Regions from separate parts of the Loigolactobacillus coryniformis subsp. coryniformis KCTC 3167 genome, predicted to be linked through region 1. Evidence: predicted binding sites of a transcription regulator. Region 1 holds the regulator's gene; the other holds the start of a gene.
What was found. The regulator LexA, encoded in region 1, represses DNA repair genes until DNA is damaged. The targets are predictions, from matches to a motif close to CNAACANNTGTTNG.
Positions count from the first base shown of each region.

Region 2: a site for LexA is predicted at 3,959-3,972, ahead of recX (recombination regulator RecX). Genes of this name have one in related genera too.

Region 1 is NZ_CP017713.1:1,389,969-1,406,727, reverse strand. Features, by position in the region: gene rseP (RIP metalloprotease RseP) at 1-188, opposite strand, end outside; gene LC20001_RS06960 (phosphatidate cytidylyltransferase) at 236-1,018, opposite strand; gene LC20001_RS06955 (undecaprenyl pyrophosphate synthase) at 1,056-1,820, opposite strand; gene frr (ribosome recycling factor) at 1,959-2,519, opposite strand; gene pyrH (UMP kinase) at 2,521-3,246, opposite strand; gene tsf (translation elongation factor Ts) at 3,383-4,267, opposite strand; gene rpsB (30S ribosomal protein S2) at 4,531-5,355, opposite strand; gene LC20001_RS06930 (D-2-hydroxyacid dehydrogenase) at 5,592-6,584, opposite strand; gene LC20001_RS06925 (GIY-YIG nuclease family protein) at 6,673-6,957, opposite strand; gene LC20001_RS06920 (tRNA1(Val) (adenine(37)-N6)-methyltransferase) at 6,944-7,681, opposite strand; gene LC20001_RS06915 (lysophospholipid acyltransferase family protein) at 7,793-8,407, shown strand; gene LC20001_RS06910 (YneF family protein) at 8,443-8,661, opposite strand; gene LC20001_RS06905 (IS701 family transposase) at 8,848-10,221, shown strand; gene LC20001_RS06900 (DUF896 domain-containing protein) at 10,320-10,556, opposite strand; gene lexA (transcriptional repressor LexA) at 10,710-11,330, shown strand; gene LC20001_RS06890 (hypothetical protein) at 11,378-11,566, opposite strand; gene LC20001_RS06885 (hydrolase) at 11,737-12,360, opposite strand; gene LC20001_RS06880 (alpha/beta hydrolase) at 12,367-13,146, opposite strand; gene LC20001_RS06875 (PAS domain-containing protein) at 13,332-13,769, shown strand; gene LC20001_RS06870 (hypothetical protein) at 13,815-14,186, opposite strand; gene LC20001_RS06865 (hypothetical protein) at 14,200-15,273, opposite strand; tRNA gene LC20001_RS06860 (tRNA-Ser) at 15,464-15,551, opposite strand; gene LC20001_RS06855 (IS4 family transposase) at 15,807-16,759, opposite strand, start outside.
Region 2 is NZ_CP017713.1:678,051-684,449, reverse strand. Features, by position in the region: gene LC20001_RS03300 (AI-2E family transporter) at 6-1,133, opposite strand; gene LC20001_RS03295 (GNAT family N-acetyltransferase) at 1,427-1,858, shown strand; gene LC20001_RS03290 (hypothetical protein) at 1,894-2,217, shown strand; gene ntdP (nucleoside tri-diphosphate phosphatase) at 2,272-2,805, opposite strand; gene recX (recombination regulator RecX) at 2,931-3,731, opposite strand; gene rlmD (23S rRNA (uracil(1939)-C(5))-methyltransferase RlmD) at 4,059-5,456, shown strand; gene LC20001_RS03270 (heavy metal-binding domain-containing protein) at 5,513-5,836, shown strand; gene galU (UTP--glucose-1-phosphate uridylyltransferase GalU) at 5,893-6,399, opposite strand, start outside.

The DNA.
Region 1 (16,759 bases):
CCGCCCAAGGGCAGTAAACGTAGTGTATAGGTTGTGCCATTATAACGTTTGGCTAAGAGTTTAGGCCCCATGCCGATTGAAAATTCGCGCACCAAGACGCCGGCCCGCTTGGCAAAGTAGAAATGGCCAAATTCGTGTACGATCACGATCGCACCGAATATCAGTATAAATACAATTAAGGTCTCCACAGAATTGCCCCTTTCTCTGACTAGAGTGTGCTAGAAAGCCGAGCACTCTAGATCAAGGTAAACAGATGTACGATCGGCAAAACGAACAATAGACTATCAAAACGATCTAAAATACCACCATGTCCTGGTAAAATCTTACCGGAATCCTTAACACCGTAATGCCGTTTGTAAGATGATTCCACTAAGTCGCCTAACTGGCCGCAAATCGAAAAGATCAATGTGAACAGGATCATGGTTGGTAGTGAATACAGTTGGATCTCAGGTACAAAGGCCACGAAGATGCCGCCGATGATCACCGCACAAAGCGTCCCACCGATAGACCCTTCCCAAGTTTTATTGGGACTAACTTGTGGGGCTAACTTGTGTTTGCCTAACTTGCGCCCAATTTGGTAAGCACCAATATCAGTTGCCCAAATTGTGAACAAAATATAAAACAGCATCATTAAACTTTCCTGCCGTGCGGCAATGAAATAATGAAAGCCAAGTCCAATATAAACGGCCGCCAAGCTAGTCACACCAACGTCATCAAAGTTGACCCGGTTTTTAGAAAATACCATGTTGACTAACATTAGCATAACGATCAGGTAAAAGATAAATAAACGATTGGTGCCGGCTGGTAACCATGAATTAGGTATCATGATTGCTAACACCGCTAGACCGCCAAGTAAGGCCTCCAGTGAGACGATGATTTTCTTACGCATAATGAAGATCTCGGACATTGCAACTAAGCCTAGGACAATGGCCATGATATCATAAGTGACCCCACCGAGTAACACGATCGGGATAAAAATAATTAATGCAATAACTGCAGTTATAACACGTTGTCGCATTCAGGTAACACTCCTTTTTCCACTAAATAATTAATTTTTACTTTTTAATGCCGCCAAAACGCCGATCACGCCGTTGATAGGCTAGAATCGCTGCCTCAAGTTCTTGATCATCAAAATCTGGCCACAGTGCATCGGTGAATACCAATTCACTGTAAGCAATCTGCCACAATAAAAAGTTAGAGATTCGCTCTTCACCGCTAGTGCGGATCAATAGATCAGGATCGGCGTATTCACCTAAATTGGCTGTCATCAATGCTTGAGCGACTTTTTGTTCGTCGATCGTTGCTGGATCAAGCTCACCAGTCGCCGCTTGGGCTGCTAATTTTTGAACAGCGGTGACGATCTCCGCCCGGCTACCGTAATTTAAAGCAAAATTAAGCACCATACCAGTATTTTGTGCCGTGTCGACCATCGCCGCGCGCACTGCTTTTTGCGTTTTCGCCGGTAATTGATCCACGTATCCCATCACGTTGACCCGAACATTTTGTTTGATCAGATCAGGGACAAAAGTATCAAAGAAATCAACCGGTAACTGCATCAAATAATTCACTTCGTCATCGGGTCGTTTCCAATTTTCAGTTGAGAAAGCGTACAACGTCAGGACTTTAACACCTAAGTCGCTAGCATGCCGAGTGATCCGCTTAACGGTTTCCATACCTTCACGATGACCAAAGACGCGGGGCCGGTGCTTTTGTTGAGCCCAGCGGCCGTTACCATCCATGATGATCGCAATATGCGCGGGAATTCGATTAGGATCTAGCGTTACGGGCGTGGTTTGCTGTTTTTTTCCAAATGAGAACAAAGATTAGCGCCTGCTTTCTAAATTTTCAAACTAATCTTAATTGTATCAAAAAAGCGCTGGGCTGACCATTAATTCCCAATTAAATCAGTCATACGCCAACAAAAAAGCCGCGACATTTTGCCGCGGCCATCAATGTGTCTAGTCAGTCAAAATTTCTTTTTCTTTAGTAGCAGCAATTTCATCAAGTTTCTTAGTTGCTGCATTGGTGATCTTTTGTGTTTCTTCTTCTAATTCGTGCAGATCATCTTCGGTTAATTCGTTATTCTTTTCCCGGCGACGCATGTTTTCAATCGCATCACGACGAATATTCCGAATCGCAATTTTAGCTTCTTCCGTCTGTTTTTTGACATCTTTAGCTAATTCTTCACGCCGATCTTGAGTTAATTGTGGGATCACTAAACGAATAACCGTCCCATCATTAGCTGGTGACAAACCAAGATCAGAAGCCAAAATTGCCCGTTCGATCTCTTTCAAAGTTGATTTATCGTATGGTGTGATCATCAAAACCCGTGCTTCAGGAATCGTGATCGTTGCCAACTGATTAACTGGTGTTGGTGCACCATAATAATCAACGGTGACCCGATTCAAAATGCTGGCGTTAGCGCGGCCGGCACGGATCTGACCTAATTCACGTTGCAAAGCTTCTTCAGCCTTGACCATTTTTTGTTGTGCTTCTGCAATTGCTGGATCTTGAGCCATATTATTTCTCCCCTTTAATTGTTGTGCCGATCTGTTCACCTTCAACGACGCGCTTAATGTTGCCCGATTCGTTTAAGTTAAAGACGACCAACGGAATATCATTGTCCATTGACAAGGTGCTTGCCGTGGAATCCATGACGTTTAACCCTTTGTCGATAATATCCAAATGTGTTAACTGCTCAAACTTAGTTGCACTCGCATCCTTGTTTGGATCAGCTGAGTAAACACCGTCTACATTGTTCTTTGCCATTAAAATAACATCGGCATCGATTTCAGCAGCACGTAAAGCAGCAGTTGTATCGGTTGAGAAATAAGGGTTACCAGTACCAGCAGCAAAAATAACGACCCGGTCTTTCTCCAAATGACGAATCGCCTTCCGCCGAATATAAGGTTCAGCGATTTGGCGCATCTCGATTGAAGTTTGTACCCGTGTTGGGACATCAAGTTGTTCTAAGTTATCCTGTAGCGCCAATGCGTTCATTACTGTGGCTAGCATCCCCATGTAATCAGCTTGTGCACGTTCCATGCCCATTTCAGCGCCTGTTTGTCCACGCCAAATGTTGCCACCGCCAACGACGATCGCGATTTGTACACCTAGGGCGTAAACTTCCTTGATTTCCTTAGCAACATCCTTAATGATCGGTGGGTTGATCCCGAAACCTTTGTCGCCGGCGAGTGCTTCACCACTGACTTTAAGGACCACCCGTTTATACTTGATTTTCGTCATGAACTGCTTCCTCCTGCTTCACCATTAATTGTTTATCTGACTGTAAGAGTTTCCTATTCCATTCTAGCATATCTAAGCCCGTTTGACCTTAAAAAAAGGGAGCGCAGGGGTCTGCGTTCCCTAAAATTACGAATGCTTACTTGTTTAATTCAGCTTGAATTTCGGCCGCAAAGTCTTTTTCAACTTTTTCGATGCCTTCGCCGACTTCATAACGAACAAAGTTGACAACTTTGCCGCCTTTTGATTTAGCGAATTGATCAACGGTTTGATCAGAATCCTTAACGAATTCTTGATCGTCTAAGCTGATTTCAGCCAAGAATTTGTTCAAACGACCTTCAACGATCTTTTCAACGATTTTTTCTGGCTTGCCTTCTTGTAAAGCTTCTTCTTTTAATTTTGCTTTTTCAGCAGTCATAATGTCTGCTGGTACGTCTTCGCGTGAAACGTAACGTGGGTTGATGGCAGCAACGTGCATTGCAACGTCTTTAGCTGCTTCGTCATCAGCACCTTCTAAAAGAGTTAAAGCAGCGATCTTACCACCCATATGACGGTATGAACCGAAATGACCATTAGCTGTTTTAGTTAATAAAGCAAAACGACGGAAGCTGATCTTTTCACCGATCGTAGCAGTAGCGTTGATGACTGCTTCAGCAACGGTCTTGCCATCAGCCATTTTAGCTGCATTGGCAGCATCCATGTCAGCTGGTTGGTTAGCAGCGATCGTGTCAGCGATTGCTTGAACTAAGCTTTGGAAATCTTTGTTGCCGGCAACGAAGTCAGTTTCAGCATTGACTTCAACGATGGCTGCAACATCACCGTTAACGGCAACATCAGCTAAACCTTCAGCAGCCACACGGCCACTCTTCTTAGCTGCAGTTGCTACGCCTTTTTCACGTAAAGCTTCCATTGCTTTTTCAACGTCACCGTCAGCAGCAACTAAGGCTTTCTTAGCTGCCATCATGCCGGCGCCGGATTTTTCACGTAATTCCTTAACTTGTGCCGCTGTAATCTTTGTTGCCATTGTGTACAACCTCCTATTTAATAACTGCTTATTTTGAACGCTTTTGGGGCTTGAGTGAGCGCGAACGTGTTTGGAAAAGCAGATTATTGCATGAGTCAAACGAGCCATTTCATGTCTCTTATTGCCTAACTAGGCTACACTCCATAATCTAAACGCTTTTCCAAAACACTCCACAAAAAAGGGCCGCCTCGTAAATAAGGCTTGCAGATTGTGCCTAACCTTTGAGACAGCCCTAAATCACTCAATTTAAAATTGATTTTATGCTATTTGTTTGCGTTTTTGCCTTCGACAGCTTTTTGTAGATCTTGTAAGCTCTCTTTGCTTGGTGCTTCATCATCAGCTGCTGCTGATTCTGCTGGTGCTTCGCTTGCAGCTGCTGCTTGTTGTGCAGCGGCTTCTGCTTCTTCACCTTGACGGCCTTCAACGATAGCGTCAGCCATCTTAGAAGTTAACAGACGTACGGCACGGATAGCATCATCGTTTGATGGGATGATAACATCGATGTCATCTGGATCACTGTTAGTATCAACCATAGCAACGATCGGAATGTTCAATTTTTGTGCTTCTTGAACGGCGATCTTTTCTTTGCGAGGGTCAACAATGAACAAGACGTCTGGGATACGAGGCATATCTTCGATACCGCCTAAGAATTTTTCAAGTTTTTCACGTTGTTTGTTCAACTGTGAAACTTCCTTCTTAGGTAACTTATCAAATGTGCCATCTTCGCCCATTTGTTTGATTTCCTTTAGGCGTGCGATCCGTTTTTGGATGGTTTGCCAGTTAGTCAAAGTCCCACCTAACCAACGATGGTTAACGTAGAATTGGCCAGCACGAGTTGCTTCTTCAGCGATTGAATCTTGTGCTTGCTTCTTTGTACCAACAAAAAGGACGATACCGCCATCAGCAGCCGTGTTCTTCATGAAGTCATAAGCGTTATCAACTAATTTCAAAGTCTTTTGCAAGTCAATGATGTAGATACCGTTTCTTTCAGTGAAGATGTAAGGCTTCATTTTTGGATTCCAACGACGTGTTTGATGACCGAAATGAACGCCGGCTTCAAGCAATTGTTTCATACTAATAACAGACATATTTGTTTCCTCCTAGGTTTTTTCCTCCCCTGCGGTCAATTAACAAGTGAACTTGCACTGCAAGCACCACGCTTATTATCGCGCAAGGTGTGAATTGTGATGCCTTAAAGCACCGAGTAATAGTTTACCGTAAAACCAGTTGTGACGCAACTACTTTTTATGTTTTTGCCAAAATGACGCTTAGAAACAAAAAAATCCGCTCCCGAGGGAACGAATTTTTGTTAGTAAACGTTAAATTAGAATTTAACTTCGTTACGGCTTTCGCCTTTTTCGATCATGCTCTTAGCAGAATCTAAGGCAACGTCGACCATGTTACGTACGGCTGTTTCCGTGTAGAAAGCAACGTGTGGTGTAACCAAGATGTCGCGTTGTTTCATTAATTCAACTAAAGTTGCATCTGGCACTTTTTTGCCAGTAAAGTCGCTGTTGAAGATACCAACTTCGTTTTCGTAAACGTCAAGTACGGCACCACCGATTTTACCTGACTTGTAGCCAGCTAATAAGTCTTTAGATTCGATCAATTCACCGCGGGCAGTGTTGATGATGATGACACCATCTTTCATCTTAGCAATGGAATCTTTGTTGATCATATGATGATTTTCTTTAACGGCTGGTACGTGCAATGTGATGACATCAGCTTGGGCGTATAATTCGTCCAATGTGTCAACGTACATACCTTCTGCTTCAAGTTCTGGGTTACGGAATACATCGTAGCCGATAACTTTAGCGCCAAAACCTTTGTAGATGTTGATGCCGGCACGGCCAATACGACCTGTACCAACGACACCGACGGTCATTGTGTGTAATTCACGGGCAATATCTGGTTCCCAAGTGAAGTCACCTTTAGCGAGTTTTTCGTTGAATTCTGGTGTCCGACGAAGTAACTGCATCAAACCAGTGATTGCCAATTCAGCAATGGCACTTGGTGAGTAGCTAGGTACGTTCGTAATGCGAACCCCGTTTGCTTTAGCTGCATCAGTAGGAATGTTATCAACACCGACGTTACGGATTGATAAATCTTTAATACCGTATTCTTTCATAGTAGTAAAGATTTCTTTGTCATAAGGCAATTGTTGATAAGCAATGATTGCGTCGTAGCCTTTAGCTAACTTAACTGTTTCTTTATTTAATAAATCAGCAACAAGCTTAACGTCGATCTTGTTTTCCTTTGACCAGTTATGTGCATAACCTTCTTCGTCTTTACGAACACCATAAACAATAAACTTCATAATATGTGATTGCTCCCTTCATAGTCCTTTTACATTATAAGCATTTACTGAAAATAGGTAAAGCTAAATTTACTGATTTCAGAAAATTTTATCGTAACCTTACCTGAACGCCATGCTTTTGTAAGAATTCTAGCTTATCTTCCCGTGGCTGATGTTTAAAGTGCCATTCAGCCTGTAATGCCGCGGTTTTTGTGGTAAATTCTTCGTGAAAAAGCAATTTCACCGGTCGCCGCGTTTTTGGTTTGGTATACTTGGCACCTTTAGCAGCGTTATGGGTGGCAACCCGTTTTGTAACGTCAGTGGTAAATCCACCATATAAAGTGTTGTCAGCACAGAGTAAAACGTAAAAATAAAATTTTTTAGTTGTCGCCATATAATAATCGCCTGACTTCTGGTAAGTATTGATTATTTTGATCATAAACCGTTAATGGCGGTAAAAAGCGCTGGCCACCGGGGCGACCATCCTTGATCAGCTCGATCAGCACCATATTGGCTTCGCGGTCGGCTTTGGGATGGATGAAACGGACACGTTTAGTTTGTAAACGCCACGCTGCTGCTTTAGTGATAAATTCATTAAAGCGATCAGGCCGGTAAACAAAAAAAGCTTTGCCATTCATTTTCAGTAAGCCGCTGGTTATTTTCAATATTGCTTCCAGTGAGGTGGTGATCTCGTGACGAGCAATTGCCAAATACGGATTGGGATTTTTCTTGCTCGTGGCTAGTGGTGGGAAGTATGGCGGGTTACACGTGACCACATCAACGCTATCCTTGGCGATCTGACTAAAGGTGTCCTTAAGATCCAGTTGGTGGACCGTGATTTGGTCAGTTAATTGATTCAACGCCACCGAGCGCTGGGCCATATCCGCCAGCCGTGGTTGTAATTCCACTGCCGCGATTGGCCCCGCGGTTTTACGGCTCAGAAATAAGCTGACTGCGCCATTGCCTGCACAAAGATCAACGCTGCGACTGCGCGGCTTGACCACCGCAAAATCCGCCAGTAGCACCGCATCTAGCGAAAAGGAAAAAACACTGGGGCTTTGAATGATTTTGATATCTTGACTGTAAAGTTGATCGATCCGTTCATCGGCTTTTAACACGATTACGCCTCGCTTTCTTTGACCAGATTAGCGAAACTCAAATGAAAAAACAAGTCAATTTGCAATTTTTTGGTATAATGAAATAAATTAAGCACGGAAAGGAACCAAATTATGTTTTATACTTTTATTCGCGCCGTTGTTCGCGGCCTGGTTTGGCTGATCAACGGTAACGCTCATTATGAAAATAAAGAAGTGCTGCCAAAAGGCGCTTATATCCTAGTCGGTCCGCATCGAACTTGGTTTGATCCGATCTACTACGCCCTAGCTGGCAGCCCGAAAAAATTCTCCTTCATGGCCAAGGAAGAACTATTTAAAAATCCGATCATTCGCTTTATCCTGGTGCACGCCAACGCTTTTCCAGTTAACCGCGCTCACCCTGGTCCCTCGGCGATCAAGACACCGGTGAAAATTTTGAAAAAAGGTGACTTATCGCTGATCATGTTTCCTTCTGGCACCCGCCACTCGGCTGAATTAAAAGGTGGTGCGTTAGTGATCGCCCGCATGAGTGGCGTACCGCTGGTGCCCACGGTTTATCAAGGGCCGCTAACCTTTAAACGTCTTTTCACGCGCAAACGGATCACGGTGCGCTTTGGCGAACCGATCTACATTGACCGTAAGCAAAAAATGGATAAAGACGGCATGGCAGCGATCGATGATCAAATGCAAGCTGCCTTTAAACAGCTCGATGCGGAGATCGATCCTAACTTTAAATACATTCCCAAATAAAAAGCGACCGCCTAATTACTTAGGCGATCGTTTTTTTATTTACCTGCTTTACGCGATTGAGCTTTCATTGAAGCCATCATTTGGTTCAACTTCTTTTCAGAAGGTTTTTGGCCCATTTGCATCATCATTGTCCGCATCATATCTTCAGAGATTGGCGGATTGTCTTGCAAATATTTCTTCATATACTGCCGTGCGCCAAAGAAACCGCCGATGACACCGAGTGCAGCACCGATCACAAAAATCAGAATGTACATTCCCACGTTGTTTTCCCCTTTCAAAACGATCTCATTTATTTATTTTACACAATTATTAGGCAAATTAAAAGGCAGGAACCAAACAGCACTTTACAGCTTTTTAAAAAAATTTGGATATAAAAAGGCACGAATGCCTATTCTTTGCTAAAATGAGTTCGACAAAAAACCATTTAGAAAGAAGGATTCGTGTTGAACTCATTTTATCAAAAATCATCACTTTTAACCACCCTCCACGCCTATTTTTCTGATTTAAAAGCGGCTGGCTTGTCTAAGCCAATGGGCCTTAACTATTTTTGGTTGTGTCTAGCGTTGTTAGTGATCGGTGACCGCCACTCGATCCGCCACTTATTTGAACAATTTCTGGGCCGGGTGACGAAGCATTCTTTGAACACGTTTTATCGGGCTTTGGCAGTGATCGGTAACCACTTGCCACAGTTAGAAGTGCGCAACTTGACGTATTTACTGACCTTGATTCCCACTACTTGTCAGGACTTGCCCTTATTATTGGTTCTGGATGACACGGTCCAACCCAAGTTCGGCCACAAATTTACCGGCGTCAAATATCTATTCGATCACGCCGCACATACGGGTAAGCGGCTCGTCAATGCCCATGATTTCGTTACTTTAGGTCTGATGATCCCAACACAGCGGGACCAAGATGACCAGCCAGTTTATACGTTCTTGCCGTTAGCCACGCACCTTTATCAGGCGGAACAGGCGACCAAATACCAGCAAGCGGCGCAAATGATCAAGACGACTTTGAAATCGATCGCCAGCGACCAACAAGTGTTCCTACTGTGTGACAGTTGGTATCCCAAAGCTGAGATCAACCAACTGGTCATGACGCAACCTAATCTAGCTATGATCGCCAATGTGCGTAAAGATACCGCCATGTTTGGCTTACCCAAACGCACCGGTAAGCGCGGTCGGCCGCGGAAATATGGTGACCAGATCCATTTGGGAAATATTGCATTAAATCTTTGTTCGGCCGGAGATCAGATCGGTATAGTGCGGTGTCTGACACGCTTGATGCCCCAGCCAGTTTACATGATCCGCGTACAACGCAAGACGACTTGTCGTCTGTTCATGGCGACGAGCGCGCCCGAAGAATTAGCGGCGATCACAACCGAAACCCTAGCCGTTGATCCGACCCAGCTCACCTATCGGACGCCGGAGACCAGCGCCCCTGCGCCAGCGCTACGAGCGTTGGCCTACTATCAAAAACGTTGGGCGATCGAGACCTATTTTTATGAAATGAAAACATTCTGGCACTTCGGTGATTACGCCGTGCGTTCAGTAGCCAAGATTGAAGCCGATCATCATTTATTGAATACGGCGTATACCTTGATGATCGTATTGCCATTGACCCAACCTAGTTTAGCTTTTTTGGTAACCAAAAGTTTGCGTGAACGCAAACTCTGGTTAAGTCGGCAAATTCAAGCGGCGCTGTTTTTGGCTAGTTTAGCGCGGCAAGTGCAAAGGCGGTTAAAAACAACACCGGCCAAAGTGGTGATTCAGTGGTTGGCTTCTTGTTGGTCGGGGGTCAGTGAAAAGCTGTAAAGTGCTGAACCAAATTAAAGCGCAGGCTAAAAGGTGGTTTGACCTTTCAAGTCTCGCCTAGATCCATTGAAAAAAGAAATAGGTTACAGCAAATTGACTTAGTCCTTACGCCAGCCATTTTTACGTTGAATCTCTTGGACCTTTTTGGGCGTGGTTTCTTGGCCTTTTTTGTTGAAGATCTGCGTTTGTTCGATCTGTTGGCGCAGTCCTTCGCGGAATTCCTTGACGTAGGCCTGGCGCAGACGCTTTTGCTCTGCCTGTTCATCGGCATTTAATCCGTCCGCTTTAGCTTTACGGGCTAATTCGTTGATTCGTTTGAGATATTTATTTTCCATTATTAAAGTCACCTTTCACAATATCAGCTCAATTTGACATCAAATACGGCGTGAAAACTGATTAAACCAACAATCACAGGCCGAACATTTGTTTGAAATGAGTGAATGAGTATGCTACACTAAAATTAATAAAATATGACTGAGGTGTCAACCATGATCAAAACGCATGAACCCAAACAAATAGAAGTCTTACGTTTCATTCATGAATGCGTGGCTGAGAAAGGATATCCGCCAACGGTGCGCGAAATTGGCGCCGCGGTCTCCCTATCATCAACATCCACCGTTCACGGACATTTAGCTCGTTTAGAAAAAAAAGGCTTACTCCAAAAAGACCCTACTAAACCGCGGGCAATCGAATTGACTGACGCTGGTTTGAAAGCCTTAAAAATTGCCCCCGCCCGTATTCCAGTTTTAGGAACGGTCACGGCCGGTGAACCGATTTTGGCGGTTGAAGAAGCCACTGACTTTTTCCCGATCCCACCTGATCTTGACGATACCGAACAAGATCTGTTCATGCTGACCATTCGTGGTGAAAGTATGATCAACGCTGGCATCTTAGATGGCGATCAAGTCATTGTGCGCAAACAAGCTACCGCCGACAACGGCGATATTGTCATTGCCATGACGGCCGAAAACGAAGCCACGTGCAAGCGGCTCTTCCGCGAAAGTGATCATATTCGCTTACAGCCGGAAAATGATACTTTTGCGCCCATTATCTTACAGCAAGTCACGATCCTTGGTAAAGTGGTTGGCTTATACCGTAATCATATGTAACCTAATCAGTCTTGGCATTTAGTGCCAAGGCTTTTTTTAACCTTGAATTAAGCTAACGGAATTTTGTGGTACAGGTAATGCCCAGTTGTCAATGAGTGGCGCTCAAATGGCGTCGCGGTCAACAACGCCACGATTTCCTGCGCCCGCTTTTCACTACGGTAGGCGCGCAATACTTCAAAGGCCGGCGCCGCTGCCGTTGAATTCTGATAACAGACCACATAGATCCATTGATTCACCCCACTCACCTCCGTTTTATAATTTATCACCAGCCAAGTATTGTATCAATAAATCAGCTAGAAGTAAATCCTATTCTTAAAGCCACTCCGCTCAGAGGGGCGACTGACGGGCTAATCCAGTGACTAAAAAAAGAAGAACGCCACATTTAATTGTGCGTTCTTCTTTGATCTTATTTAGTTAAACGGAGAAAAATACCCGCGTCGGCTAGATCTTGGGCAAATTCAGATGAAGTGTCATGCCGATTCCAATCTCGTTGTAGCTCACAAGCTAATTGCGCGATACTTGTCGGCTGTGCGCCCGCCCGTTCGATCCGCCGTAAAGCTGCCTCATGTGCGACTACTGAAGTGCCACCAACGGCATCGACCACTGGGAAAACATTATAGCCTTCACGTAGTGCATCCAGCGCCGGAAAAGTCAAACAAGCTTCGGTCCAAAGTGCGGCAATAATCAAATTTTTACGGCCAGTTTTTTTAACTGCGGCGTAAAATTCTTGATCTTCCCAAGCGTTGATTGTTGTGCGATCATAACTAGGTACACCAGGCAATAACTTTTTGATTGCTGGAATCGTTTCTTGATTCATGGTCGTAGCCACGTTGACGGTCGATAAAACCGTCGGAATTTTAAACGTATTGATCAATTTAACGGTACTGATCGCGTTACGGATCAACTCCGCACGGTTGATCGAGTTGATCGAATTGATCTGCGTTGGTTGATAATCAATTAACAAAAAAGCCGAATTTTCTGGGGTCAACAATTCATCCTTAAGTGGATCACGGCGTGGTTCACTGGTCATATTGCGTCACTCCTTAGTTAAATAACGTTGTAAGAACAGTAAAATATTTGCTTTCACTTCATCAAAATACGCTTTACCGTGGCGACTACCGGTTAAGCTGATCGTTTCTACTGGCACTTTGACCTGGGTTAACCGCTGACTCAAGCGCACTACCCCAGTGATCGGCACAAATTCATCCAGCGAGTTGATCAACAACATTGGGCCACTGGCAGAACTAACGTGCTGGTAGGGAGTTGCCGCCCGTGACTGTTCATCAGTGACATAATTGGTGATAAACCACTTATAAAAGCTTTCATCGGTCCCAGCCTGATTAATGACCGCACTGTCTAATTTATCCAATAAATCAGCAGTTTGCCGCGGTTTAGCGACTACAGCGGGATGCGTTGTCAACCAATGGGCAATGTCCAAAATTCCTGACAATGAGACCGCCGGAATACCGTAGTTCAAACCCAACTCCACAGCTAAATTACCACCAGCTGAGGCCCCAATTGCTGCCAGCGGTACTTGGGGTGCATTTTGTTGCAACCAGTTAAATAAGCGATTCATGTCCAACAGTGGTGCCGGGAATTTATAGCTCGGTGCTAACCGATAATTTGGTACCACTACTAAATAACCCTGTTCAGCTAACCATTGCGCAACGTCAGCGTCTTTAGCCTTATCACCTTGAAACCAACCACCACCATGAATGGCAATCAATAATCCTTTCAATGATTGCCCTTGCGGCTGATACCAGTCTAAAGCTAAACCAGCTGCGTATTGAATATCTTTTTTAATTGTTAGCGTCAAATTGCATTCACCTCATTTAGAATCTCTAAGTTTATTGTAACACCTCCTTGCGCTACTACTGTAAAATATTTATGTAAGCGAATGCAACTATTTTGTCCCGCAATAGATTAGTCATTTCCCTTATTCAGTTCACCTAGTAAGCTATGCTAAGCTATAACTAATGTGATACATAGGAGGAAACTGAATTGACACAACCAACCGTTGAGTTAGCAACTGGCAGTTTGCGTTTAGAGCAGCTCAATGCCATTTTTGCCACGATCGACCAAGAATTTGATTTTATCGACGAAAACGATATCGTCCGCTGGTACTCCAACAACAGCCACCGCTTATTTAAACGCGATCCTAGCAAGTTAAATCATCACGTGTTAGACGTTCATCCAGCGCATAGTGCTGGCCGCGTTAAACAAGTGCTGGCGGAAATGCACGACGGCGCCACCGGTAAAGTTGCGATGACTGTCCCAATTCGCGGCAAACAAGTGCACATGGCCTTTTACGCCCTACATAACCCTGCTGGCGAGTACGTCGGCTGTATTGAAGTCACCGAAGATGTGACTGAATATACTAAAACCACTTGGATCGGTAATTTATTGAAACTAATGAAGCTGACCAAAAAATATAAATAAAAAATGAGTTGTCCGGCAATTTGCTGGGACAACTCATTTTTTGTATTACGCGATCACCGTGGCGCGCGCGGTATATGCCGCCTGCTTCGTTTGTAGCAGGACTTTTTGCTTAAGCTCGTCACTGGCAAATAGCAAGTGCTCGTAGTCATTTTGCAGCAGGTAAAAAGCCGCCATGTGTGAGAAATAAACGAAGCTTAACATATTCAAATATTCGGGCACATTGGTGATCTTAAGGAGTTTACGGACAAAAAAGTTGATCAAGTGATCGCCGAATTTAACGTAGCCTGGAACTTTGATGTAATGAACCTCGTGACCAGCAACTTGTACCGTGTGGTCACGGGTGCCAGGCAGATAAACTACCGTCTCGGCGGGCAACTTAGCGATCATAGGTGAATCGAAAATAAATGCTGCTTGCATATAATATCATCCCTTAGTTAAATTTAATTTCATAACAAAAATCAAGTTTTTTATAGTAATCTAACTCCACCAAATCAGTTGGTTTCACGTTGCCATCGGCTTTGGTAAAGTAGGCCAAGCCGCTGAGGCGTAACATTTGGTAGACAAACTGTGAACAGAACATAATATTGGGCCGCAATGAGCGTTTGACCACCAAGCCAATAATGTTATAGGCGCTACCGGTCTGGTTGATCTGCTTGATCTTTGCGGCGATCTGTTGCTTTTGCGCCAACGTGGTCGCCAAGCGATAAACTAGCACCGAGGCGTCACTTTTTTGATGGAACGCAGCGACCATTTCTGGGTTCAAACCCGGTGGATACACATTTTCGCCACCATTATAACTAATGATCGTCTGCAAGTCACGGTCAAAACTCAGCGACGCGTGATTGTACTGTTTTTGGGTGAACAACGAGATCAATTCACTGGCATTGCTGCCGGTGTTAGAGATAACGATGTAAATGTACGGATCGGCCATTGTTGCCGCCACCGAGTCAAAATAGCTTTGAGTCAGCGAACCGTCATTGATGTAGCGCATCGAGCTGTGGCGCTTCAAATCGGTAAACAGCGGCATCAACTTATCCACCGCCAGTGCTTGCTTAACCTTGCCCAAGCTCTGCACTGAATGGATAACGGCGTCTTTTTGTGCATTGAACTCAGAAAAACTCAGCGTCGCTGCTTCCTTGATCGACGGTAAATAAAAATCAGTATCCTGGCGAATGATCAGCATCCGCTCAGCCAATAATGGCGCTAATACTAGCAATGTGCCGAATACACGGCTGAAAAAGCCGGCGCCTAAGTAAATATGTTGGCGGAAGATCACCGCACTGCTAAAGGTGATCTGCAGCACCATGATCAATAAGTACACTAGCGAAGTCGTGATCTTCACCCGGCGTAACGCCCGCCCCAGCCAAGTGCGCATGATCATCAACATCGCCAAAAAGACGTAAACTAAGATAAAAATCGGCAACGTGCCAAAAAACGCCATCCCTAACAAAACGACCCAGACGATCATGTTCATGAATTTTCGTTCAGTTACCAAATCCCGCATTATTTTGCCCCACTCTAGCTCACTGTTAATTAGAAGTCCGACCGATTATACCATAATGGTTAAGGGCATCATATCAGACTATAGGTGTATCATCGATCTTCTCTGATCGTACAAACACCACTATCGATCTGTATATAAAAAAAGCGACGTTAGCAGTTTAGCTAACCTCGCGCAAAATAGAATTTATTTAAGGAGAGTACAGGATTTGAACCTGCGCGCCGGTATAAGCCGGTTCGACGGATTTCGAGTCCGTTGCATTACCACTCTGCCAACTCTCCACAACAAAGTATATTATAGCAAAAGACCGCCACGTTGCAAAGTGTTTTTTTATGCAAAAGGTTTAGTAAACATTCAGTTGCCAAAATAGCGAATCACTTAAATCCAGCAACTAACAAATAAAAAAGCAGCGCCGTAAAGCGCTGTTACCGAAAATTAGCGACTATAATTATTCACTACTAAAGGTTGAAAGTATCAAATAGACCGTAACCATTGATGTCAAACGGTTATGGCACGATATATTACTAGTTTCCACTTCATTGAGCATTACCGAGTAGCCTGGCCAGGCTATTCGGTAATGCTTTTATAAATTCGTCAAAAATAATAGTTAATGTTTCAACCGCCATGTCGAGTTTTTCACCTAGACCAGTAATTGTTTGTATCAGCCAATTCAACGCACTTACTAACTTAATATCAGGCAACGGTCGTCCATAATCGAAGAATAAGTCACCCAGCGTCCTGTCGTCCGTATTTTCACGTTGCGCCAATGCAAGGACGTCATAGCTTAACATGACCATTGCTAGGTGACCGCAAAGTCCATCATAGCTTTGGACTTGAGTCTGATCAAATTGCAGGTATTGTTTAGCGACTTTAAAATAACATTCGATCTGCCAACGCCGACCGTACATCTGAATGATTGCTTCTGGTCTTAGGTCAGTCATTGTGGTCGCCAACACAAGATATTGATCAGCCTGGCCACGTTTGGTTACGAAGACTAACTTCATTGGGATTTTTTCGCCATCAACTTCAAATGTGACGATTGGACTGTATAGATAGCTATCCTTAATTGGCCATTTACTGCGCCGTAAGTTAGTGTATAAAGTCTTAATATCCATTTCTCGGCCACGATAACGAAAATAGACTTTTTTAGTTTTTTTCAACATACCAATCCCATGACAATGACGTTTTAGCAATGCCGCAAACATACGCGGTGATGCATACCAGCTATCGAATAAGACGTACTTGGCCTTGATGCCGGATTTGATTGCATCATCTACTAATTCTAAAGCGACATCGGTCATTTTACGGGTTGCCTGTGTACGTCGTTTCGCGGCCAGTGATCGTTGATCACTGGACTTAAGGTGCCCAAACCGATTTTTGGCGTGGCTTGATGACATCAAGGCAAAGTTCAGCGGTAAAAAAGTATTGCCGTCACTCCAGCCTAAAGTTAGTGTCCTAAAGCCTTTAAAATACTGCTGTTTGTCGTGGT
Region 2 (6,399 bases), 720 kb from region 1:
ATTACTTATAACTGATCATGACTTTTCGGTGACACTTCCGCAATTTTGGCTTGTTCACGCAATTGGTAAATTCCCCAGAAATATTGCACGACGGTTTTGACGATGGCGTAAAACGGAATGGCTAATATCATTCCCAGCAAGCCAGCAATATTACCAGCTACTAACAACAATACAATGATTGTCAGCGGATGGATCGACAGCGTGCGCCCGATCACATTGGGGTAAACAAAGTTACCATCGATCTGCTGAACAACAACGACGATCACCACAACTAAAATTACCATCATTGGCGAAACCGTCACCGCAATGATCAATGCGGGTGCAATACCAAAATACGGACCAACATACGGCATAATATTGCACAAACCGGCAATAAAACCAAGTAAGAAACTATAAGGCATCCCGACCAATAGGTAACCAAGAAAAGTAAAGACGCCAACAAACAAACATTCAATCAGTTGGCCGGCGATATACGAGGAGATCGTGTCGCCCATTTTTAACAACAGATCAGTAGCTTCAGCTCGATACTTTGCCGGAAGTAGCCGCTGCACATTAGGAATCAAGCGATGTCCATCCTTCAACATATAAAACAGCATCACCGGAATTGTGATTGCAGTCACCGCAACACTAGTCACCGTCCCAACAACTGAACCGATACTACTGGTGAAATATTTTAACAGAGATTGCATGATACTGCTAAACGAAAGGTTCATATCGGTGATTGCTTTTTCCAGATCCACCTTTTTTAAAAGCGGGTTCTTCATCAAGCTTTTAGCTAGATGTTCCATATCTTTCGCAACCGTTGGTAAATTACTCAGTAACTGGGTGATTTGATTGACCAAGTTAGGGATCACCGCCCAGATGATCAAAGCCAAACCGCCAAAGAAAATGACGAATACGATCAAAATTGCCCAATTACGAGAAATTTTCAGATGGCCTAACAACTTGACCAGTGGATTAAATAGATAAAATAAAAATCCCGAGATCAGGATCGGTACAAATAAGGTGGCAATAAATGTGCCAATCGGTGAAAAAATGAAGCCGATCTTTGTACACATGAAAATTAAAGTCGCCACGATCAACAATTCTAGTGACCAAAACATCAGCCGTGAATGACGAATCTGTTCAAACATCAGCAAAGCTCCTTATCCATTAAATTTAAATTTGGGTTAATCAATGGTTAGCGTGAGTGTTAAAACCACGTAAAGTTTAACCGGTAGCTAACGCTAGACTTCATCCAAAATCAATAAATTAGCGCCGCCAGTTTTTGTAGATAATGTTATAATCATTCTACCAAACTTAATACACAACCAACAGCGTACAGCGATTATTTAAGCCTGCACAGCCGCCTTAAATTGTCGTTCAAATCTACGCTGCTAGCTTAGTCAGCAAAACCAATACTTATTTTAAAATAGGGAGCGTACTTATGGAAATTCGCCAAACTACTGATTTAAATAGTCCGATTTATCACGACGCACTTGCGATCCGCAAAACTGTTTTTGTACAAGAGCAGCACGTGCCGATCGATTTAGAAATTGAAAATGAAGACAAAACGATTCATTTTGTCGGTTACATTGGGCAGCAACCAGTCGCTACAGCCCGTTTATTACCTGAAGCTGGCGGCTATCACGTTCAACGCGTGGCTATTTTACGCGAGCACCGCGGTCACGATTATGGGCGTGAATTATTTGCCGCGTTAGAAGATTATGCCCGCCAACACGATCGTTTAACACTGACTTTAGGTGGACAAGATCATGCATTAGGTTTTTACGAACGATTAGGCTTCAGTCGAACCGCACGACCTGGCTTTTTAGACGCTGGTATCCCCCATCATGAAATGCAAAAAAAACTTGATTAGCATACGCTCAAGCAAAATGAAAGGAGCCAGTAACCATGCGGTTGATGACTCAAATTTTAATCTATTTATACGCGCTCAGTATGTTGATCGGCGCGCTTACCAGCGGTATTATGGGTGAACTTTCTGTGCCACTGATGGTTGTTAATTTAGGCTTTGCCCTACTTTTATACTTAACTCATTTTAGTCGCTGGTTTTTCTGGAGCGGAATCGTTGGTCTACTGGTATGCGCGCTGCTTAACGGACTCGCGCTCAATGGTCAGATCACCTTAACTTACTTTATTGGCCGGCTACTATTTACCCTGGCGATCAGTGCTTTATATGTTCGCTTTGTTCAACAACCAGCGCAAAAAAACGACTAAGACAAAAATCGTCTTAGTCGTTTTTTATTGTGCATAGATCCAATTGACTTCCGCTTACCGGTGGGCAAGTTCCAGGTAACGTTGATACCAAATATCAATATATTCTTGCGAGAAAGGTCCCTTATGGTGATCAGACCAATCGACCAAGATATTGACATTAGCCTTCAAAATCTTGTCTGTCGCATTGGAGTAATGCCAACGTTTGCTATTGGCTTCATATTCATCGACATCCAATAATTTTCTTTCGCCATCCGGAAAAACTTTGACATCCAGGTCATAATCAATATACTTCAGTGCTTCACGGTCTAATACAAACGGCGAGGCCAGATTACAATAATAAGAAACCCCGTTATCACGGATCATGGCAATGACATTAAACCAATAATGTCGGTGGAAAAATATAATTGCCGGTTCCCGCGTTAGCCATCGCCGTCCATCTGACTCCGTTACCAAAGTATGATCATTAACACCAATTATCTCGTTCTCCGATGTTTTTAAAATCATCGTGTCACGCCACGTCCGGTGTAAACTTCCGTCATGTTTATAACTTTGGATCGCGACCGATTCCCCTTCTTTCGGAATACGCATGCGCTAACCTACTTTCTGACGTTCATTACGTTGAAGTTGATAACACCGAATTATCATGAACATTATATCAAAGTTTACTGCAAATGACGAAACTTTATTCCTAGATTTTCAGTAAACGCGCTCGATTATTCTGTTTCAGCTTGCTTTTCAGTTAAAAAGTGATCAATTTGATCCAATGCAAATCCTTTACGATAAAGTTGCTGCTTAGCCTTTTGTTTCCGTTCATAGCCACTGTAGCGTGCTGTTTTCCGCCAAACTTTTTCACCTTGTTCAACTAGTGCTGCCCATTCTGTATCGTCATCCCGAACTAATTCTAGCTGACTAATAATTTGATTAGTCACATCAGCATCAAATCCTTTTTGCCGTAGACCTAGTCGAATTTTCTGTTGCCGATTCTGAAAACTTTGTTGCCGATAGCGTTTAGCTAATTTTTCAGCTAATTTCAACCCGTTAGCCAGTAGATCATTAGTAGTAAATAAATCCAAAGCATTAGTGATCAATTCTGGTTTGACCCCTTTTTCGCGTAATTTGGTTCGAATCACTTGGGGGCCCTTATCACTGGTGCGCATCGCGGTGCGCACATAACTAGCCGCATATCCGGCATCATCCAAGAGATTTAGTTCATACAAGCGTTGAATGACTTGTTGCCGTACCGCCACTGGAATATCGTGTTGTTTTAGGTAGATACGCACTTCCATCTCTGTACGCAATTGATACGACAAATAATTTAGTGCTAACTGATAGGCTTGTGCATGAGCCTCAGCGGTATCGATCTCAGCGCGCAATTCCGCAGGCACTTCCATGCCTTTAGTTAAGCGAAACTTAATCAGCACACTTTCACTGACTGGAAAAGCATATTCCTCATCAAGGTAAATATTGTAGCGTCCTTTACGTTTCTGCGTCGTAATTTTTGTAATTGTTGGCATCACGTACCGCCTCCTTACCTACATAATTAGGACGTTGTGTCATAAGTAATTTATGGCCGACGTCTTCTTTGCACTTCCGAACAATATAGTTAAAACGTGTGCCATGTTTCAACTTGGCGGTTTTATTTCGGTACGAAAATCAACCACTACTGTGGCGTAGTAGCTGGGCGTCTTACGTCACACTCTCCATTAAGCTATTTTCATTATATCAAGCCTAATAGTAGATGCAAATGTTTGTTCGCGTTGCTTGTACTCCAATTGAGCTATGTTATACTAAAACAGCAAATTTAACGAAAAACTTTATTTAAATCTATCTAGGAGGCAAATATGCCAGAAATTACTTATTTTCATGACATTCAAGTTGGCCAGCGTTTTCCTTTGACAATCAAACGGCTCGGCATCAACGGTGAAGGAATCGGCTATTACAAGCGGACGATTGTCTTCGTAAAAGGCGCTTTACCTGATGAAGTCATTGTAGTCGAAGTCACTGCCACGGCACCCAAATACGTTAACGCTAAAATTCATACACTACGTAAAAAAAGTCCACAGCGAGTTGAGCCTCGTGACGCTGATTACTATGGTCATGTTGGTGGTATCGAGCTAGAACATTTAAGCTACCCTGCTCAATTAGCCTTTAAAGTCGATGTTATTCGCCAATCGCTGGAAAAATTCAAGCCACGCGGTTATCAACATTACAAGCTACTCCCAACGATCGGTATGGCTGAGCCATATGAATATCGTAATAAGGCTCAGTTCCAGGTACGTGAACTAAACGGTCATGTTGCCGCCGGTTTATATCAAGAACATAGCCATCAATTAGTCGATTTGAAAACTTTTAGCACGCAACGGCCAGCCACGATGCAAGTTATTCGGTATGTAGTGGCATTGTTAGAAGAATTAAAGGTACCGATCTACAATGAAGAACAAAATTCTGGTATCGTCAAAACCTTAGTCGTCCGCGAATCATTTAGTACTGGGCACCTGCAACTCACTTTCATCACCAATTCACGTAAATTACCACATAAACGTGAGTTGCTGAGCCGTATTCACACCAAAATGCCACAGATCACGTCGATTATGCAAAATCTGAATCAAGGACGAACTTCGCTGATCTGGGGTGAAGAAACCTTCAATCTTGCCGGCGATGACTATATTACGGAAACACTGTCCGGCCTGACTTTTAAATTATCTGCTCGTGCTTTTTTCCAGCTCAATCCTGCCCAAACAGCTAAGATGTATGCTCTAGCACGTGAAGCATTACAATTAGCTCCCCACGAAAGCTTAGTGGATGCTTATTGTGGTGTTGGTACGATTGGTTTGTCGCTGGCGGATACCGCTAGCGAAGTCCGCGGTATGGACATTGTGCCGGCAGCAATTGCCGATGCCCAGGAAAATGCTAACTTAAATCACATCGATAATGCTAAATACGAAGTCGGTAAGGCTGAGGAATTATTACCACAGTGGTTGGCCGCGGGTTTTGCACCTGATGCTTTAGTCGTTGATCCACCCCGGACTGGCTTAGATCAAGCTTTGTTGCACGCAATACTTGATAGTCGCCCACAAAAATTTGTCTATATCAGTTGTAATCCGTCAACTTTAGCCCGCGATTTAGTCCGTCTTAGTGAAGTCTATGCCGTTGACTATATTCAATCGATCGACATGTTTCCACAAACGGCACGCGTCGAAGCCGTAGTCCGGTTAGAAAAAAGAAATATCTATCGTTAAATCGCTTACAATGATAAACTTAGGTTGAAACTTAAATTTCCTTAGGAGGCGATTTTATGGCCGATAAAATTTTAGTCACCACCACTGAGCACATTCCTGGGCATGAATATGAAATCATTAGCGAAGTGTTTGGCTTAACCACGCAATCTAAAAACATTGCTCGCAATATTGGTGCTGGCTTAAAGAGTCTCGCTGGTGGCGAGATCCACGCTTACACTGATTTATTGACGGAAGCGCGTGATGTAGCAATTGAGCGGCTCCGTGAAAATGCAGTTGCTTTAGGCGCTGATGCCGTGGTCATGATGCGTTTTGACTCCGACTCGATCACTGACGGTATGGAAACCATTGCTGCTTATGGAACTGCGGTAAAATTCAAGTAAAATAATAAACGTTCAAGGATCACTTCTGATCACTTGAACGTTTATTTTATTACCTATTATTTTTGGCTTAACTTATGCCCTAATTTAATAATGTAATCGCACAATTCGTCTTTGATCTCGGGATGCTGCAGACCAAATTCAATATTAGTCGTTAAGTAGCCCAATTTGTTCCCTGTATCATAACGTTTGCCGGTAAATTCACGGGCAAATACGCGTTGGGTTTTATTCATATGATCAATGGCATCGGTCAGCTGAATTTCACCGCCAGCATCCGGTTTTTGAATATTTAAGCTATCAAAAATTTCCGGTGTAAACAAGTAACGCCCGATGATAGCTAAATCGCTAGGTGCTTGCTCTGGTTTAGGTTTTTCAACAAAACTTTGAACGTTGTATAACCCTTTTTCCGTTTCCGCAACGGGCTTAATGACCCCATACTTAGAAACTTCATCATGCGGCACTTTAATAACCGCTAACGTGGAAGCGTGGGTTTTATCATAATCGTTCATCAACTGCTTAGTCAATGGGACCTTGGATTGTGTAATGTCATCGCCGAGCATAACCAC